One region of the Streptomyces sp. NPDC040589 genome, then DNA from elsewhere that is predicted to be linked to it. Evidence: riboswitches for the same ligand, from Rfam matches in the RefSeq annotation. Region 1 holds a riboswitch; the other holds the start of a gene.
What was found. Region 1 has a riboswitch for cobalamin ahead of ACZ58V_RS26290 (cobalamin biosynthesis protein). Riboswitches for the same ligand answer to the same signal wherever they lie in the genome.

Region 1 (6,898 bases):
GCTACGGCCTGAGCAAGGCCGGGATGGTCAGCTGGATCAAGTCGTTCAGCGGCGAGGTCAAGCGGCTCACCGGCCGCCGCCCGGTGATCTACACGACCACCCACTGGTGGAACACGTGCACGGGCAACAGCCGTGCCTTCGCCGCGAACCACCACCTGTGGGTCGCCCGCTACGACGCGGCGAGCGCGGGGCCACTGCCGGCCGGCTGGACCTCCTGGACCTTCTGGCAGTACGACAACGGCGACGGCACCCTGCCGGGTGACCAGAATCTCTTCGACGGGTCACTCGATCGACTGAAACGGTTCGCACGGGGCACTTGATCGCTGGGGCGCAAGGGCCGCCACACCAGGGCGGAATGACACTCCTCTGTTGCGGACACCCCTGCGCCCCTCCCAGTTCATCTTCCGTTCACTCGGGTTACCTACGTTCGTCCCGCCAACGACGCCGAACGATTGCCTGGGTAAATGGAAAGCTTCTCGCTGATCCTCGCGATTGTGGTGGTAACCGCACTCGCGTTCGATTTCACGAACGGTTTCCACGACACCGCGAACGCGATGGCCACGACCATTTCCACGGGCGCCATGAGACCGAAGATCGCGGTGGCCATGTCCGCGGTGCTCAACCTGGTCGGCGCCTTCCTGTCCGTCGAAGTCGCGAACACGATCTCCAAGGGCCTCGTCGACGAGGCCGGAATCCGTCCCGAGGTCATCTTCGCCGCCCTGGTCGGAGCGATCCTCTGGAACCTGCTGACCTGGCTCGTCGGTCTGCCGTCCAGTTCGTCGCACGCCCTGATGGGCGGCCTGATCGGCGCCACGATCGCCTCGGCGGGCGTCGGCGCGGTGCACGGTGACGTCCTGGTCACCAAGGTGCTGATCCCGGCGATCGCCGCCCCGCTGGTCGCGGGCATCGCCGCGCTGCTCGCCACCCGGCTGACGTACTCCCTCGGCAAGAAGGCCGACGGCGAGGCTTCCAAGAAGGGCTACCGGGCCGGCCAGATCGCCTCCGCGGGCCTGGTCTCGCTGGCCCACGGCACCAACGACGCCCAGAAGACGATGGGTGTCATCACCCTCGCCCTGGTCGCAGGCGGCGCCGTCGCCCCCGACTCCGACCCGCCCATGTGGGTCATCCTCTCGGCGGGTATCGCCATCGCGCTCGGCACCTACCTCGGCGGCTGGCGCATCATCCGCACCATGGGCAAGGGCCTGACCGACCTCCAGCCGCAGCAGGGCTTCGCCGCCCAGACCAGCGCGGCGACGGTCATCCTGGCCTCCTCGCACCTCGGCTTCTCCCTCTCCACCACCCACTCCGTGTCCGGCGCGGTGATGGGCGCGGGACTCGGCCGCAAGGGCGGCGTGGTCCGCTGGTCGACGGCGACCCGGATGTTCGTCGCCTGGGGTCTGACGCTGCCGGCGGCGGCCCTGGTGGGCGCGCTCGCCGAGTACGTGACCGGCTTCGGGAGTTGGGGCACGGCGGTCGTGGCGGTCTTCCTGGTCGCCTCCAGCGCGGTGATCTGGAAGCTGTCGCGCCGTGAGGTCGTCGACCACACGAACGTCAACGAGGTCGACGAGGAGCCGGCGGGTGTCGTGACCACCGCGATCGCCGCGGTGACGCCGCCTCCGGCGGGCCCGTCCGAGGAACTGGCCGCCACGATCCCGGCCCAGGCCCAGGCCGAACGGAAGCCCTCCACCACGACCACCCCGGTCTGATCCCGCCCACCCGGTGACAAGGAAGAATCTCTGAGATGAAGATCGACTGGGCGACCCTCGGCTCCGTCTTCGGCGTCAGCCTCGTGGCCACCGTGACCCTCGTCGGCCTGTTCACCCTCGGCATCACGGGCCTGTCGCGCCGCGAGCGGGCGGTGGCGGCGGGCGGGTCCGCGGGGCTTGCGGTGACGGGTGCGTACGCGTGCTTCGCGGCGTGTGCGGCGGCTGTCGGGTACGGGATCTATCTGATCGTGGCCTGACCACGACCACCACGATCGTCTGTCGCCGGGCGGCACGGGGCTTCGGTCCCGGGCCGCCCGGTTGCCTTGTGCGGGGCAGCTGTTGGCACCCCCCCGCGAGGCAGGCGGTGTGGGCTTGTCCACACTCTCCCCTCGCAGGTCAACAGCAAGTTGACGGCTGTTCGCGGCCGTGGTGGACTGCCGGGGCCAATGCGGCGGCAGGAGAGGAAGCCGGTGGAAGTCCGGCGCGGTCCCGCCACTGTCACCGGGGTAGCACTCACCGGGAGCCAGGAACTCTCACCGCCGGTCTCGTCGAACCAGGGCGTGGACACCCTGAGTGAGGACATATCGCCATGTTCGGCTGCCGATCGAGGGCCAGTACCCCACCGTTGTCCGCCCCCGTGGCCGGCTGAGCCCATGGGTGCCGGTCGCGTCCACGCGTACGGTGCCGCCGCCGGTCTGATCGGTGATCTGCTGCTCGGCGATCCTCGCCGGGGGCATCCGGTCGCCGTGTTCGGGCGGGCCGCGGGTGTGGTGGAGCGGGTGTTGTGGCGGGACCACCGCGGGTGGGGCGCGCTGCACACCGTGGTGTGTGCGGGCGGGGCCGTCGCGCTCGGGGCCGTCGCCGCGCGTGCCGTGCGTACGTCCACTGTCGCGTCGGTCGGGCTGACCGGGGTCGCCACCTGGGCCGTCGTCGGCGGGACTTCGCTCGCCCGGGAGGCACAGGCCATCGGGCGCGCCCTGGAGGCCGGGGACGTCGAAGCGGCCCGTGCGCGGTTGCCGCATCTGTGCGGACGGGATCCGCAGGCCCTGGACGCCGACGGGATCGCCCGGGCCGTCGTCGAGTCCGTCGCGGAGAACACCTCCGACGCCGTCGTGGGGGCGCTCGTGTGGGGGGCCGTCGGCGGTGTGCCGGGGCTCGTCGGGTTCCGGGCCGTCAACACCCTCGACGCCATGGTCGGGCACAAGTCGGCCCGGTACCGGCGCTACGGGTGGGCCTCCGCGCGGCTGGACGATGTCGTGGGGTGGCCAGGAGCCCGGCTGACCGCCGTGCTCGCGGCCGTGGCCGGGGGCGACCCCCGGGGAGCCGTGACGGCCTGGCGTTCCGACGCCGCCAAGCATCCGAGTCCCAACGCCGGGCCCGTGGAGGCCTCGTTCGCGGGGGCGCTCGGGGTGCGGCTCGGCGGAACCCTGTCCTACGGCGGACGCGTCGAGCACCGTCCCGTCCTCAACGGCGCGGGGCGCGGCGTCGGCACCGGGGACATCGAACGGGCCGTACGGCTGTCCAGGCGCGTCGGCTGGCTCGCGCTCGGCGTCTGTGTCGCCGCGCGCCACATCGTGAAGGGGCGTACGTCATGACGGGCGGGGGGCTTCTCGTCGCCGGTACCACCTCCGACGCCGGCAAGAGCGTCGTGACCGCCGGGATCTGCCGGTGGCTGGTGCGGCAGGGGGTCAAGGTCGCGCCCTTCAAGGCGCAGAACATGTCCCTGAATTCGTTCGTGACACGGGAGGGCGCCGAGATCGGGCGGGCGCAGGCCATGCAGGCGCAGGCGTGCCGTGTGGAGCCGACCGCGCTGATGAATCCCGTGCTGCTCAAGCCCGGCGGCGAGCAGAGCAGTCAGGTCGTGCTGCTGGGCAAGCCGGTCGGCGAGCTCAGTGCGCGCGGGTACCACGGGGGGCGGCAGCAGAGGCTGCTCGGGACGGTGCTGGACTGCCTGGAGCGGCTGCGGGGCACGTATGACGCGGTGATCTGCGAGGGGGCCGGTTCGCCGGCCGAGATCAATCTGCGGCGGACGGACATCGTCAACATGGGGATCGCCCGTAACGCCGGGCTCCCCGTGCTCGTCGTCGGCGACATCGACCGGGGCGGGGTCTTCGCCTCGTTCTTCGGGACCGTCGCCCTGCTGTCCCGTGAGGACCAGGACTGTGTCGCCGGGTTCCTCGTGAACAAGTTCCGCGGGGACGTCTCCCTGCTGGAGCCGGGGCTCGACATGCTCCACGGCCTCACCGGGCGGCGCACGTACGGCGTTCTGCCCTTCCGGCACGGGCTCGGGATCGACGAGGAGGACGGGCTGCGCGTCTCCCTGCGAGGGACGGTCCGGGAGTCCGTCGTCGCCCCGCCCGTCGGCGAGGACGTGCTGCGCGTCGCCGTCTGCGCGGTCCCGCTCATGTCCAACTTCACGGATGTCGACGCGTTGGCCGCCGAGCCCGGTGTCGTCGTGCGGTTCGTGGACCGGCCGGAGGAACTGGCGGACGCCGACCTCGTCATCGTGCCGGGGACCCGGGGGACCGTCCGTGCCCTGGAGTGGCTCCGGGAGCGCGGGCTGGCCGACGCGCTGGTGCGCAGGGCCGCCGAGCAGCGGCCCGTCCTCGGCATCTGCGGCGGCTTCCAGATCCTCGGCGAGCACATCGAGGACGACGTCGAGAGCCGCAGGGGCCGGGTCGACGGGCTCGGGATCCTGCCCGTGCGGGTGCGGTTCGCCCGCGAGAAGACCCTCACCCGGCCGGCGGGCGAGGCCCTCGGGGAGCACGTCGAGGGCTACGAGATCCACCACGGGGTCGCCGATGTCACCGGCGGCGCCCCCTTCCTGGACGGCTGCCGGGTCGGCCAGACCTGGGGCACGCACTGGCACGGCTCGCTGGAGTCGGACGGATTCCGGCGTGCCTTCCTGCGGGAGGTGGCGGCCGCCGCCGGCCGCCGCTTCGTACCGGCGCCGGACACCTCGTTCGCCGCGCTGCGCGAGGAGCAGCTCGACCGGCTCGGCGACCTGATCGAACAGCACGCGGACACGGACGCGCTGTGGCGGCTCATCGAGTCCGGCGCGCCGCCGGGGCTGCCCTTCGTCCCGCCGGGAGCGCCCGCATGAGGGCCGTGGCGGTGATGTGGACCGCCGGCACGGCGACCGCGGGCCACCTGAGACGCTGGACCGGCTGCCCGATCCATCCGCGATTCGAAGGCGACTTGGAGGACGACGAAAAGTGACCACCCCCTTTCCGTTCACGGCCGTGGTCGGCCAGGACGATCTGCGGCTCGCGCTGCTGCTGAACGCCGTGTCACCGGCGGTCGGCGGTGTGCTGGTGCGCGGCGAGAAGGGCACGGCCAAGTCGACGGCCGTGCGGGCGCTGTCGGCGCTCATGCCGGAGGTGGACGTCGTCTCCGAGTGCCGCTTCTCCTGCGACCCCGGCTCGCCCGACCCCGGCTGCCCTGACGGGCCGCACGAGCCGGGGGGCTTCGCCTCCCGGCCGGCCCGCATGGTCGAGCTGCCCGTCGGCGCCTCCGAGGACCGGCTGGTCGGCGCGCTGGACATCGAACGGGCCCTGTCGGAGGGCGTGAAGGCCTTCGAGCCCGGCCTGCTCGCCGACGCGCACCGCGGCATCCTCTACGTCGACGAGGTCAACCTCCTCCACGACCACCTGGTCGACCTGCTGCTGGACGCGGCCGCGATGGGCGCCTCGTACGTGGAGCGTGAGGGCGTCTCCGTACGGCACGCCGCCCGCTTCTTGCTCGTCGGCACCATGAACCCCGAAGAGGGCGAGCTGCGGCCGCAGTTGCTCGACCGGTTCGGGCTGACCGTCGAGGTCGCGGCCTCGCGCGAGCCCGAGCAGCGCGTCGAGGTCGTACGACGGCGGCTGGCCTACGACGACGACCCGGCCGGGTTCGCCGCCCGCTGGGCCGACGAGGAGGCCGACGTACGGGCCCGGATCGTGGCCGCGAAGAAGCTGCTGCCGTCGGTGCGGCTGGGCGACGACGCGCTGCGGCAGATCGCGGCGACCTGTGCGGCCTTCGAGGTGGACGGCATGCGCGCCGACATCGTGATGGCCCGGACCGCTACGGCGCTCGCGGCCTGGGCCGGGCGTACGGACGTGCTCGCCGAGGACGTACGGCAGGCCGCGCTGCTCGCGCTGCCGCACCGCCGGCGCCGCAACCCCTTCGACGCGCCGGGTCTTGACGAGGACAAGCTGGACGAGACCCTGGAGGAGTTCTCCGGGGACGACGACCCGGACCCGGACCTCGACCCGGACCCGGACTCGGGGCCGGACGGGCCCGGCGGGGGCGGTGGACAGCCGGCGCCCGACGACGGGCCTCAGGGCGGTGACCAGGAGCCCCGGCCGGAGGGCGAGCAGGAGGGACAGCCGCAGCCGCAGCCGTCGGGAGCCGGCGAACAGTCGGCCGCACGCGCTTCCGAACCCTTCCGGACCAAGGTGCTGAGCGTGCCCGGACTCGGCGAGGGTGCCGCCGGGCGGCGTTCGCGGGCCCGGACCGAACACGGCCGGACCACCGGCGCCCGGCGGCCGAAGGGCTCCCTCACCAAGCTGCACCTGGCGGCGACCGTGCAGGCCGCGGCCCCGCACCAGCGGGCGCGCGGGCGGTCCGGGCCGGGACTCGTGGTGCGCCGCGACGACCTGCGGCAGGCCACCCGCGAGGGCCGCGAGGGCAATCTCGTGCTGTTCGTCGTGGACGCCTCCGGGTCGATGGCGGCGCGGCAGCGGATGAGCGCCGTGAAGGGGGCCGTGCTGTCGCTGCTGCTGGACGCGTACCAGCGGCGGGACAAGGTGGGCCTGGTGACCTTCCGGGGGTCGGGCGCGGAGGTCGCGCTGCCGCCGACCTCGTCCGTGGACGCGGCGGCGGCCCGGCTGGAGTCGCTGCCGACCGGCGGCCGTACGCCGCTGTCGGCCGGGCTGCTGCGCGCGCACGACGTGCTGCGGGTGGAGCGGCTGCGCGATCCCGCGCGGCGGCCGCTGGTCGTGGTGGTGACGGACGGGCGGGCCACCGGGGGCCCGGAGCCGGTCGCCCTGGCCGGGCGCGCGGCGCGGCTGTTCGCGGCCGAGGGCGTCGCGTCCGTCGTCGTGGACTGCGAGTCGGGTCCGGTGCGGCTGGGGCTCGCCGGGCAGCTCGCGGGCGAGCTGGGCGGCACCGCCGTGACGCTGGACGAGCTGCGGGCCGACTCGATCGCC
Region 2 (6,898 bases), on a different contig from region 1:
GCTCGACGCGTCCGGCGCGGTCGTCGACACGGCACACTCCTACGCCGGTCTGCGCTCGGTCGCCGTCCACGGCAAGCGGCTGCTGCTCAACGGCGAACCCGTCTTCCAGCGGCTCGTCCTCGACCAGGGCTACTACCGGGACGGCCTGATGACCGCCCCGACCGACGCCGACCTCGTCCGGGACATCGAACTGGGCCTGCGGGCGGGCTTCAACGGCGCCCGTCTGCACCAGAAGGTCTTCGAGGAGCGCTACCTCCACCACGCCGACCGGCTCGGCTATCTGGTCTGGGGCGAGTTCGGCGACTGGGGCTGCGAGACCGGCGCACGCGACGACAACCAGCGCCCCGACGCCTCCTACGTCACCCAGTGGCTGGAGGCCCTGGAGCGCGACCACTCCCACCCCTCGATCGTCGGCTGGTGCCCGCTGAACGAGACGTACCAGCCGCTGCACGACCGCGTCACCGGGCTCGACGACGTCACCCGGGCGATGTTCCTGGCCACCAAGCAGGCCGACCCCACCCGCCCGGTGATCGACGCGTCCGGCTACGCCCACCGGGTGCCGGAGACCGACGTCTACGACTCGCACTGCTACGAGCAGGACCCCGACGCCTTCGCCAAGACGATGGAGGGTCTGGCGCAGGACCGGCCGTACGTCAACCAGGCGCCGGACGGACGGCCGTGGTCGGTGCCCTACCGTGGACAGCCGTACTTCTGCAGCGAGTTCGGCGGTATCTGGTGGGACCCGGACGCGGCGGCCGGCACGGATGGCGACGACCAGGACACCTCCTGGGGCTACGGGCAACGGCCGCGCAGTGCCGAGGAGTTCATCGCGCGCTTCACCGGCCTGACCGGCGTACTGCTCCACGACCCGGACATGTTCGGCTACTGCTACACCCAGCTCACCGACGTCTTCCAGGAACGCAACGGCGTCTACCGCTTCGACCGCTCCGAGAAGGTCGACACCACACTCCTGCGCGACGCCCAGGCCCGCCCGTCCGCCTTCGAGGACACGCCACGGCATCCACCTCGGCACCGTGGTGGGGTGCGTCGCGGGCGGACAAACGCATTTCGGGCGGCCGGGTACGCCTCCTTGCCAACTCCCGAACCGTGCCCTTGAGTTCATCGGCGCAGGGCTCTGGCGGCCTCCAGAACTCCTGGGCTACCGTCGGTAACACCCCTTGGTTGTCACAGGGGCCTCTCCCGACCCCTGCGCACCTCCTCCGGAAGGCGGCCCATGGAACACCCGTCAGAACCCGCCGCGTTCACCCGCCGCCGTGCCCTGACCGTGGCGGGCGGTGTGCTCGCCGGTGCCGCGCTCGCGCAGGCGACGTTCCCGGCCTTCGCGGCCGGCGCCGGATCGTCGGACGCGGACGCCATCGTCATCGGCCACGGCCTCGCCGGGCTCGTCGCCACCGCCGAACTGGCCGCCGCCGGACGCAAGGTGCTGCTGCTCGACCAGGAGCCGGAGGCCAGCCTGGGCGGGCAGGCCTTCTGGTCCTTCGGCGGGCTGTTCTTCGTCGACTCCCCCGAGCAGCGCCTGATGGGCATCAAGGACTCGCAGGAACTGGCCTGGCAGGACTGGCTGGGCACGGCCGGCTTCGACCGCGGCATCACCGACCCGTCGGGCCAGGACCACTGGGCTCACAAGTGGGCCGAGGCGTACGTGGACTTCGCCTCGGGGGAGAAGCACTCCTGGCTCGCGGGGCTCGGTATGCAGTGGTTCCCGATCGTCGGCTGGGCCGAGCGCGGCGGCGGCCTCGCGGACGGGCACGGCAACTCCGTACCCCGCTTCCACGTCACCTGGGGCACCGGTCCTGCCGTGGTCGAGCCCTTCGAGAAGAAGGTGCGCGCGGCCGTGGAGGACGGCAAGGTGACGTTCAGGTTCCGCCACCGGGTGGACGACCTGATCGTCACGAACGGCGCCGTCACCGGGGTACGCGGAAAGGTCCTGGAGCCCAGCAGCGCGGCACGCGGCAAGCCCAGCTCCCGCAAGGTCGTCGGCGACTTCGAACTGAGCGCCCCCGTCGTGATCGTCACCTCGGGCGGCATCGGCGCCAACCACGACCTCGTCCGGCAGAACTGGCCCGCGCGCCTCGGTACGCCCCCGAAGTCCATGATCACGGGTGTGCCCGCGCACGTGGACGGCCGGATGCTCGCGATCACCGAGAAGGCGGGCGGACGGATCGTCAACCCCGACCGCATGTGGCACTACACCGAGGGCCTGAAGAACTACGACCCGATCTGGCCCGACCACGGCATCCGCATCCTGCCCGGCCCGTCCTCCATGTGGTTCGACGCCACGGGCAAGCGCTTCTCCAGCCCCGACATCCCGGGCTACGACACACTCCACACCCTCAAGTCGATCACCGACACCGGATACGACTACTCCTGGTTCGTCACGACCCAGAAGATCATCGCCAAGGAGTTCGCGCTCTCCGGCTCGGAGCAGAACCCGGACCTCACCGAGAAGAACGTCTGGAAGCTGCTGTCGCGCATCTGGCAGACCCCCGAGCCGATCGAGCGGTTCAAGGAGAAGGGCGAGGACTTCGTCGTCGCCACGACCCTGCCCGAACTCGTCGCCGGCATGAACAAACTGACGGGGGACGACCTGATCGACCTGGCCGGTCTGCAGCGGCAGATCGAGGCCCGCGACCGCGAGATCGCCAACCCGTACACCAAGGACGCCCAGGTCATGGGCATCCGCAACGCCCTCGCCTACCCCGGCGACACCCTCAGCCGCACCGCCTCCGCCCACCGGATCCTGGACGCCGGCGCGGGCCCGCTGATCGCCGTACGCCTCAACATCCTCACCCGCAAGACCCTCGGCGGCCTGCAGACCGACCTCGCCGGCCGCGTCCTGAACGCCTCCGGCAAGCCGATCAACGGTCTGTACGCGGCCGGCGAGGTCGCAGGCTTCGGCGGAGGCGGCGTCCACGGCTACCGCTCCCTCGAAGGCACCTTCCTCGGCGGCTGCCTCTTCTCGGGCCGAGCGGCGGGCCGGGCGGCGGCGGCCGCGACCGCGAGCTGAACGGCTCGGCGGACCTGAGGCGGCGGCCGGGCGGCCGTACACGGCGCTCGCCTGCCGTCCGCCGTGCCTGAAGCGCCCGGCGGCACCAGGTCCGGCGAGCGGGCCGGCGCCGAAGCAACTGCCGCCGCAGGCTCCTACGGCCCCGGCCGGGGGCGAGCCCGTGTGCGGGCCCGCCCCCGGCCCCTTGCTTCAGGACGTCACACCGGCCGGTCCCTCACCGCCCCGGTGTCTGACCGAGTTCGGCCCGGACGGTCCGGGCCGCCGTGACCAGGTTCTCCAGGGAGGCGCGGGTTTCGGTCCAGCCGCGTGTCTTCAGGCCGCAGTCGGGGTTGACCCACAGCCGTTCGGCGGGGATGGCCTTCAGGCCGGTGCGCAGCAGGTCGGCCGCCTCCTCCGCACCGGGAACCCGCGGGGAGTGGATGTCGTAGACACCCGGCCCCGCCTCGCGCGGATAGCCGTGCGAGGCGAGCTCGTGGGCGACCTGCATATGAGAGCGGGCGGCCTCCAGGCTGATGACGTCCGCGTCGAGGTCGTCGATGGCCTGCACGATGTCGCCGAACTCGGCGTAGCACATGTGCGTGTGGATCTGCGTGTCCGGCCGCACGCCGCCCGTGCTGAGCCGGAAGGCCTCCGTGGCCCACCCCAGATACTCCGGCCGGTCGGCGGCACGCAGCGGCAGGGTCTCGCGCAGGGCGGGCTCGTCGACCTGGATGACCGACGTCCCGGCCGCCTCCAGGTCCCTCACCTCGTCGCGCAGGGCGAGGGCGACCTGCCGGGCCGTCTCGGCACGCGGCTGGTCGTCACGGACGAAGGACCAGGCGAGCATGGTGACCGGGCCGGTGAGCATGCCCTTGACCGGACGGTCCGTGAGGGACTGCGCGTACGTCGTCCAGCGCACGGTCATCGGCTCGGGCCGGGAGATGTCGCCGGCCAGGATCGGCGGACGGACGTAGCGGGTGCCGTAGGACTGGACCCAGCCGTGCTGCGTGGCGAGACAGCCGGTGAGCTGCTCCGCGAAGTACTGGACCATGTCGTTGCGTTCGGCCTCGCCGTGCACCAGTACATCCAGTCCGGCCTTCTCCTGGAAGGAGATCACCTCCTGGATCTCGGCCTTGATGCGCTCCTCGTAGCCGGCCGTGCCGATACGGCCCGCGCGCAGGTCCGCCCGGGCGGTACGTACCTCACCGGTCTGCGGGAAGGAGCCGATCGTGGTGGTCGGCAGCAGGGGCAGCCCGAGCCGGGCGCGCTGGGCGGCGGTCCGCTCGGCGTACGGCAGCGAGCGGCGGGCGTCCGCCTCGGACACCGCGGCCGTGCGGGCACGGACGGCCGGGTCACGGGTGATCGGGGAGTTCGCCCGGGAGAACAGGTCCGCCCGGTTCGCGGCGAGTTGCGCGCCGATCGTGTCCGTGCCCCGCGCGAGACCGCGCGCGAGGGTGACGATCTCGGCGGTCTTCTGCTGAGCGAAGGCGAGCCAGCGCAGGACCTGTGGCTCGATGTCCCGCTCCGCCCCCGTGTCCAGCGGCACGTGCAGGAGGGAGCAGGAGGCCGAGACGTCGACCCGGTCGGCGAGGCCCAGGAGCGTGCCGAGCCGGGAGAGCGAGGCCGCCAGGTCATTGATCCAGATGTTGCGGCCGTTGACGACACCGGCGACCAGCCGCTTGCCCGGCAGACCGCCGACCGCGGCCAGATCGTCCAGGTTGGCCGCCGCCGACTCCGTGAAGTCCACCGCGAGTCCCTCGACCGGCGCCTTCGCCAGCACCGGCAGGGCGTTCCCGAGCCGGTCGAAGTACGAGGCGACCAGCAGTTTCGACCGGTCGGTGAGGGCTCCGAGGTCGCGATAGGCGCGCTCGGCGGCGTTCAGCTCGGCCGGGGTCCGGTCCTGGACCAGGGCCGGCTCGTCCAGCTGGACCCACTCGGCGCCCGCCGCGCGCAGGTCGGCGAGGACCTCGGAGTACACGGGCAGCAGCCGGTCCAGGAGCGTGAGCGGCTCGAAGTCCGCGGGCACCCCCGGAGCGGGCTTGGCGAGGAGCAGATACGTGACGGGGCCGACGAGGACGGGGCGCGCGGTGTGGCCGAGCGCCAGCGCTTCGCGCAGCTCGGCGACCTGCTGGGACGAGTCGGCGGTGAACACCGTGTCCGGACCCAGCTCGGGCACCAGGTAGTGGTAGTTCGTGTCGAACCACTTGGTCATCTCCAGCGGCGCCACGTCCTGCGTGCCACGCGCCATGGCGAAGTAGCCGTCCAGGGCGTCCGCCTCGACGGCGTCCCGGTGGCGGCCGGGGATCGCGCCGACCATGACGGTGGTGTCCAGGACGTGGTCGTAGAGCGAGAAGTCGCCCGTCGGGACCTCGTCGATGCCGGCGTCGGCCAGCTGCCGCCAGTTCGAGGCACGCAGGTCGGCGGCGGTGGCCCGGAGGGCGTCGGCGGTGACGCGGCCCTTCCAGTAGCCCTCGATCGCCTTCTTCAGCTCCCGGTTCCGTCCCTGGCGGGGGTAGCCGTACACGGTGGCCCGTGCTGCCGCGGCTGCGGGCTTGGTGGTCACGGAGATCTCCTTCGCGAGACGAATCCCTGAGATCCCGGCGACGGGACGAGAGCGCGAAGGGGTGACGAACCGGACGGAGACGACCTCGCGCGACACAGCGCGGACGTCCGCCTGGTAGGTACGCCGACCCGCCCTCGAGGTCACCGGAATGTCCGCGCACGGATCGTCCGCGCGCGGGCAGTTGGCAGGTCTTCGGACTCGCGGGCACGTCTCACCGTGTGAGAACACCTACTGGCCGTCGCTTCCCGGGCCCCTCGTGGGCCCAGTGCGTATGACGGCGGTCGTTCCCGCTCACCGCTGCGGGGCAGTCCCGGATTCCCACCGGGTTCCCTCTTGCGACGCATCCCGCCTGGCGGACGGGGCGAACCAGCTGCACCGCCAGCCTATACACGGGAAGGCCGCGGAAGCGACCCTCAGCCGCCGCTCACCGGCCGCCCCGCCGCCAGCGCGGCCAGCTCGTCCGGGGTGCGCGGGCCGGGCGCCGAACCGGTCAACAGCCCTTGCGCGCGCAGAAGGTCCGCGGCGGCGGCACCCCACGGCAACCGCAGTCCCGCCTGCCGGAGGAGGTCGGTCCGGGCCAGTGCCGTCGGCGCCGGAGCGAGGTGCACACCGTCCGGGGTGAGGAGCGCCGCGTCGTCGGCCCAGCGCAGGGCGAGATCGACGTCGTGAGTGGCCATCACCACCGTGGTGCCGTTCGCACGCAGCCCGTCGAGCGTGGCCAGGAGCCGTTCCTGGCCGTCGGGGTCGAGTCCGGCCGTCGGCTCGTCGAGGACCAGGACACGCGGCCGCATGGCGACCGCGCCCGCGATGGCGGTCCGCTTGCGCTGCCCGTAGGAGAGCAGATGGGTGGGCCGGTCGGCCAGGGCGGTGATGTCCAGGGCGGCGAGCGCCTCCGCCACCCGCGCCCTTACCTCCGTATCGGACAGCCCGAGGTTCAGCGGCCCGAACGACACGTCCTGCTCGACGGACGCCGCGAACAGCTGGTCGTCCGGGTCCTGGACCACGAGCTGGACGGTCGTCCGCAGCCGGGTCAGGCCCTTGCGGTCGTACGTCACCGGCTGCCCGTCGACCGTCAACCGCCCCTCGTGCGGCCGCAGCCCGCCGCTGAGCAGCCGCATCAGCGTGGTCTTGCCGCTGCCGTTGCGGCCGAGCAGCGCGAGCGCGCGCCCCTCGCGGATCTCGAAGTCGAGGCCGCTGAGCACGGCCGGGCCGTCCTCGTAGGCGAAGGACGCGCCCCGCAGGGCGACGAGGGCGGGCTCGCTCATGTCAGCGGCCTTTCCAGTACGAAGGTGAGGACGGCCAGTGCCGCGAGGAGCGCACAACTGGCG

Region 2: linked by a shared signal. The riboswitch ahead of metE (5-methyltetrahydropteroyltriglutamate--homocysteine S-methyltransferase) and the one ahead of ACZ58V_RS26290 (cobalamin biosynthesis protein) in region 1 are both predicted to bind cobalamin.

What each region holds. Positions count from the first base shown of each region.
Region 1 is NZ_JBVIWP010000006.1:80,680-87,577, forward strand. Features, by position in the region: gene ACZ58V_RS26275 (lysozyme) at 1-320, shown strand, start outside; gene ACZ58V_RS26280 (inorganic phosphate transporter) at 465-1,706, shown strand; gene ACZ58V_RS26285 (hypothetical protein) at 1,742-1,963, shown strand; cobalamin riboswitch at 2,120-2,258, shown strand; gene ACZ58V_RS26290 (cobalamin biosynthesis protein) at 2,360-3,301, shown strand; gene ACZ58V_RS26295 (cobyric acid synthase) at 3,298-4,809, shown strand; gene ACZ58V_RS26300 (putative cobaltochelatase) at 4,922-6,898, shown strand, end outside.
Region 2 is NZ_JBVIWP010000002.1:178,308-185,205, reverse strand. Features, by position in the region: gene ACZ58V_RS07830 (glycoside hydrolase family 2 protein) at 1-1,117, shown strand, start outside; gene ACZ58V_RS07825 (FAD-binding dehydrogenase) at 1,235-3,028, shown strand; gene metE (5-methyltetrahydropteroyltriglutamate--homocysteine S-methyltransferase) at 3,243-5,570, opposite strand; cobalamin riboswitch at 5,737-5,956, opposite strand; gene ACZ58V_RS07815 (energy-coupling factor ABC transporter ATP-binding protein) at 5,984-6,835, opposite strand; gene cbiQ (cobalt ECF transporter T component CbiQ) at 6,832-6,898, opposite strand, start outside.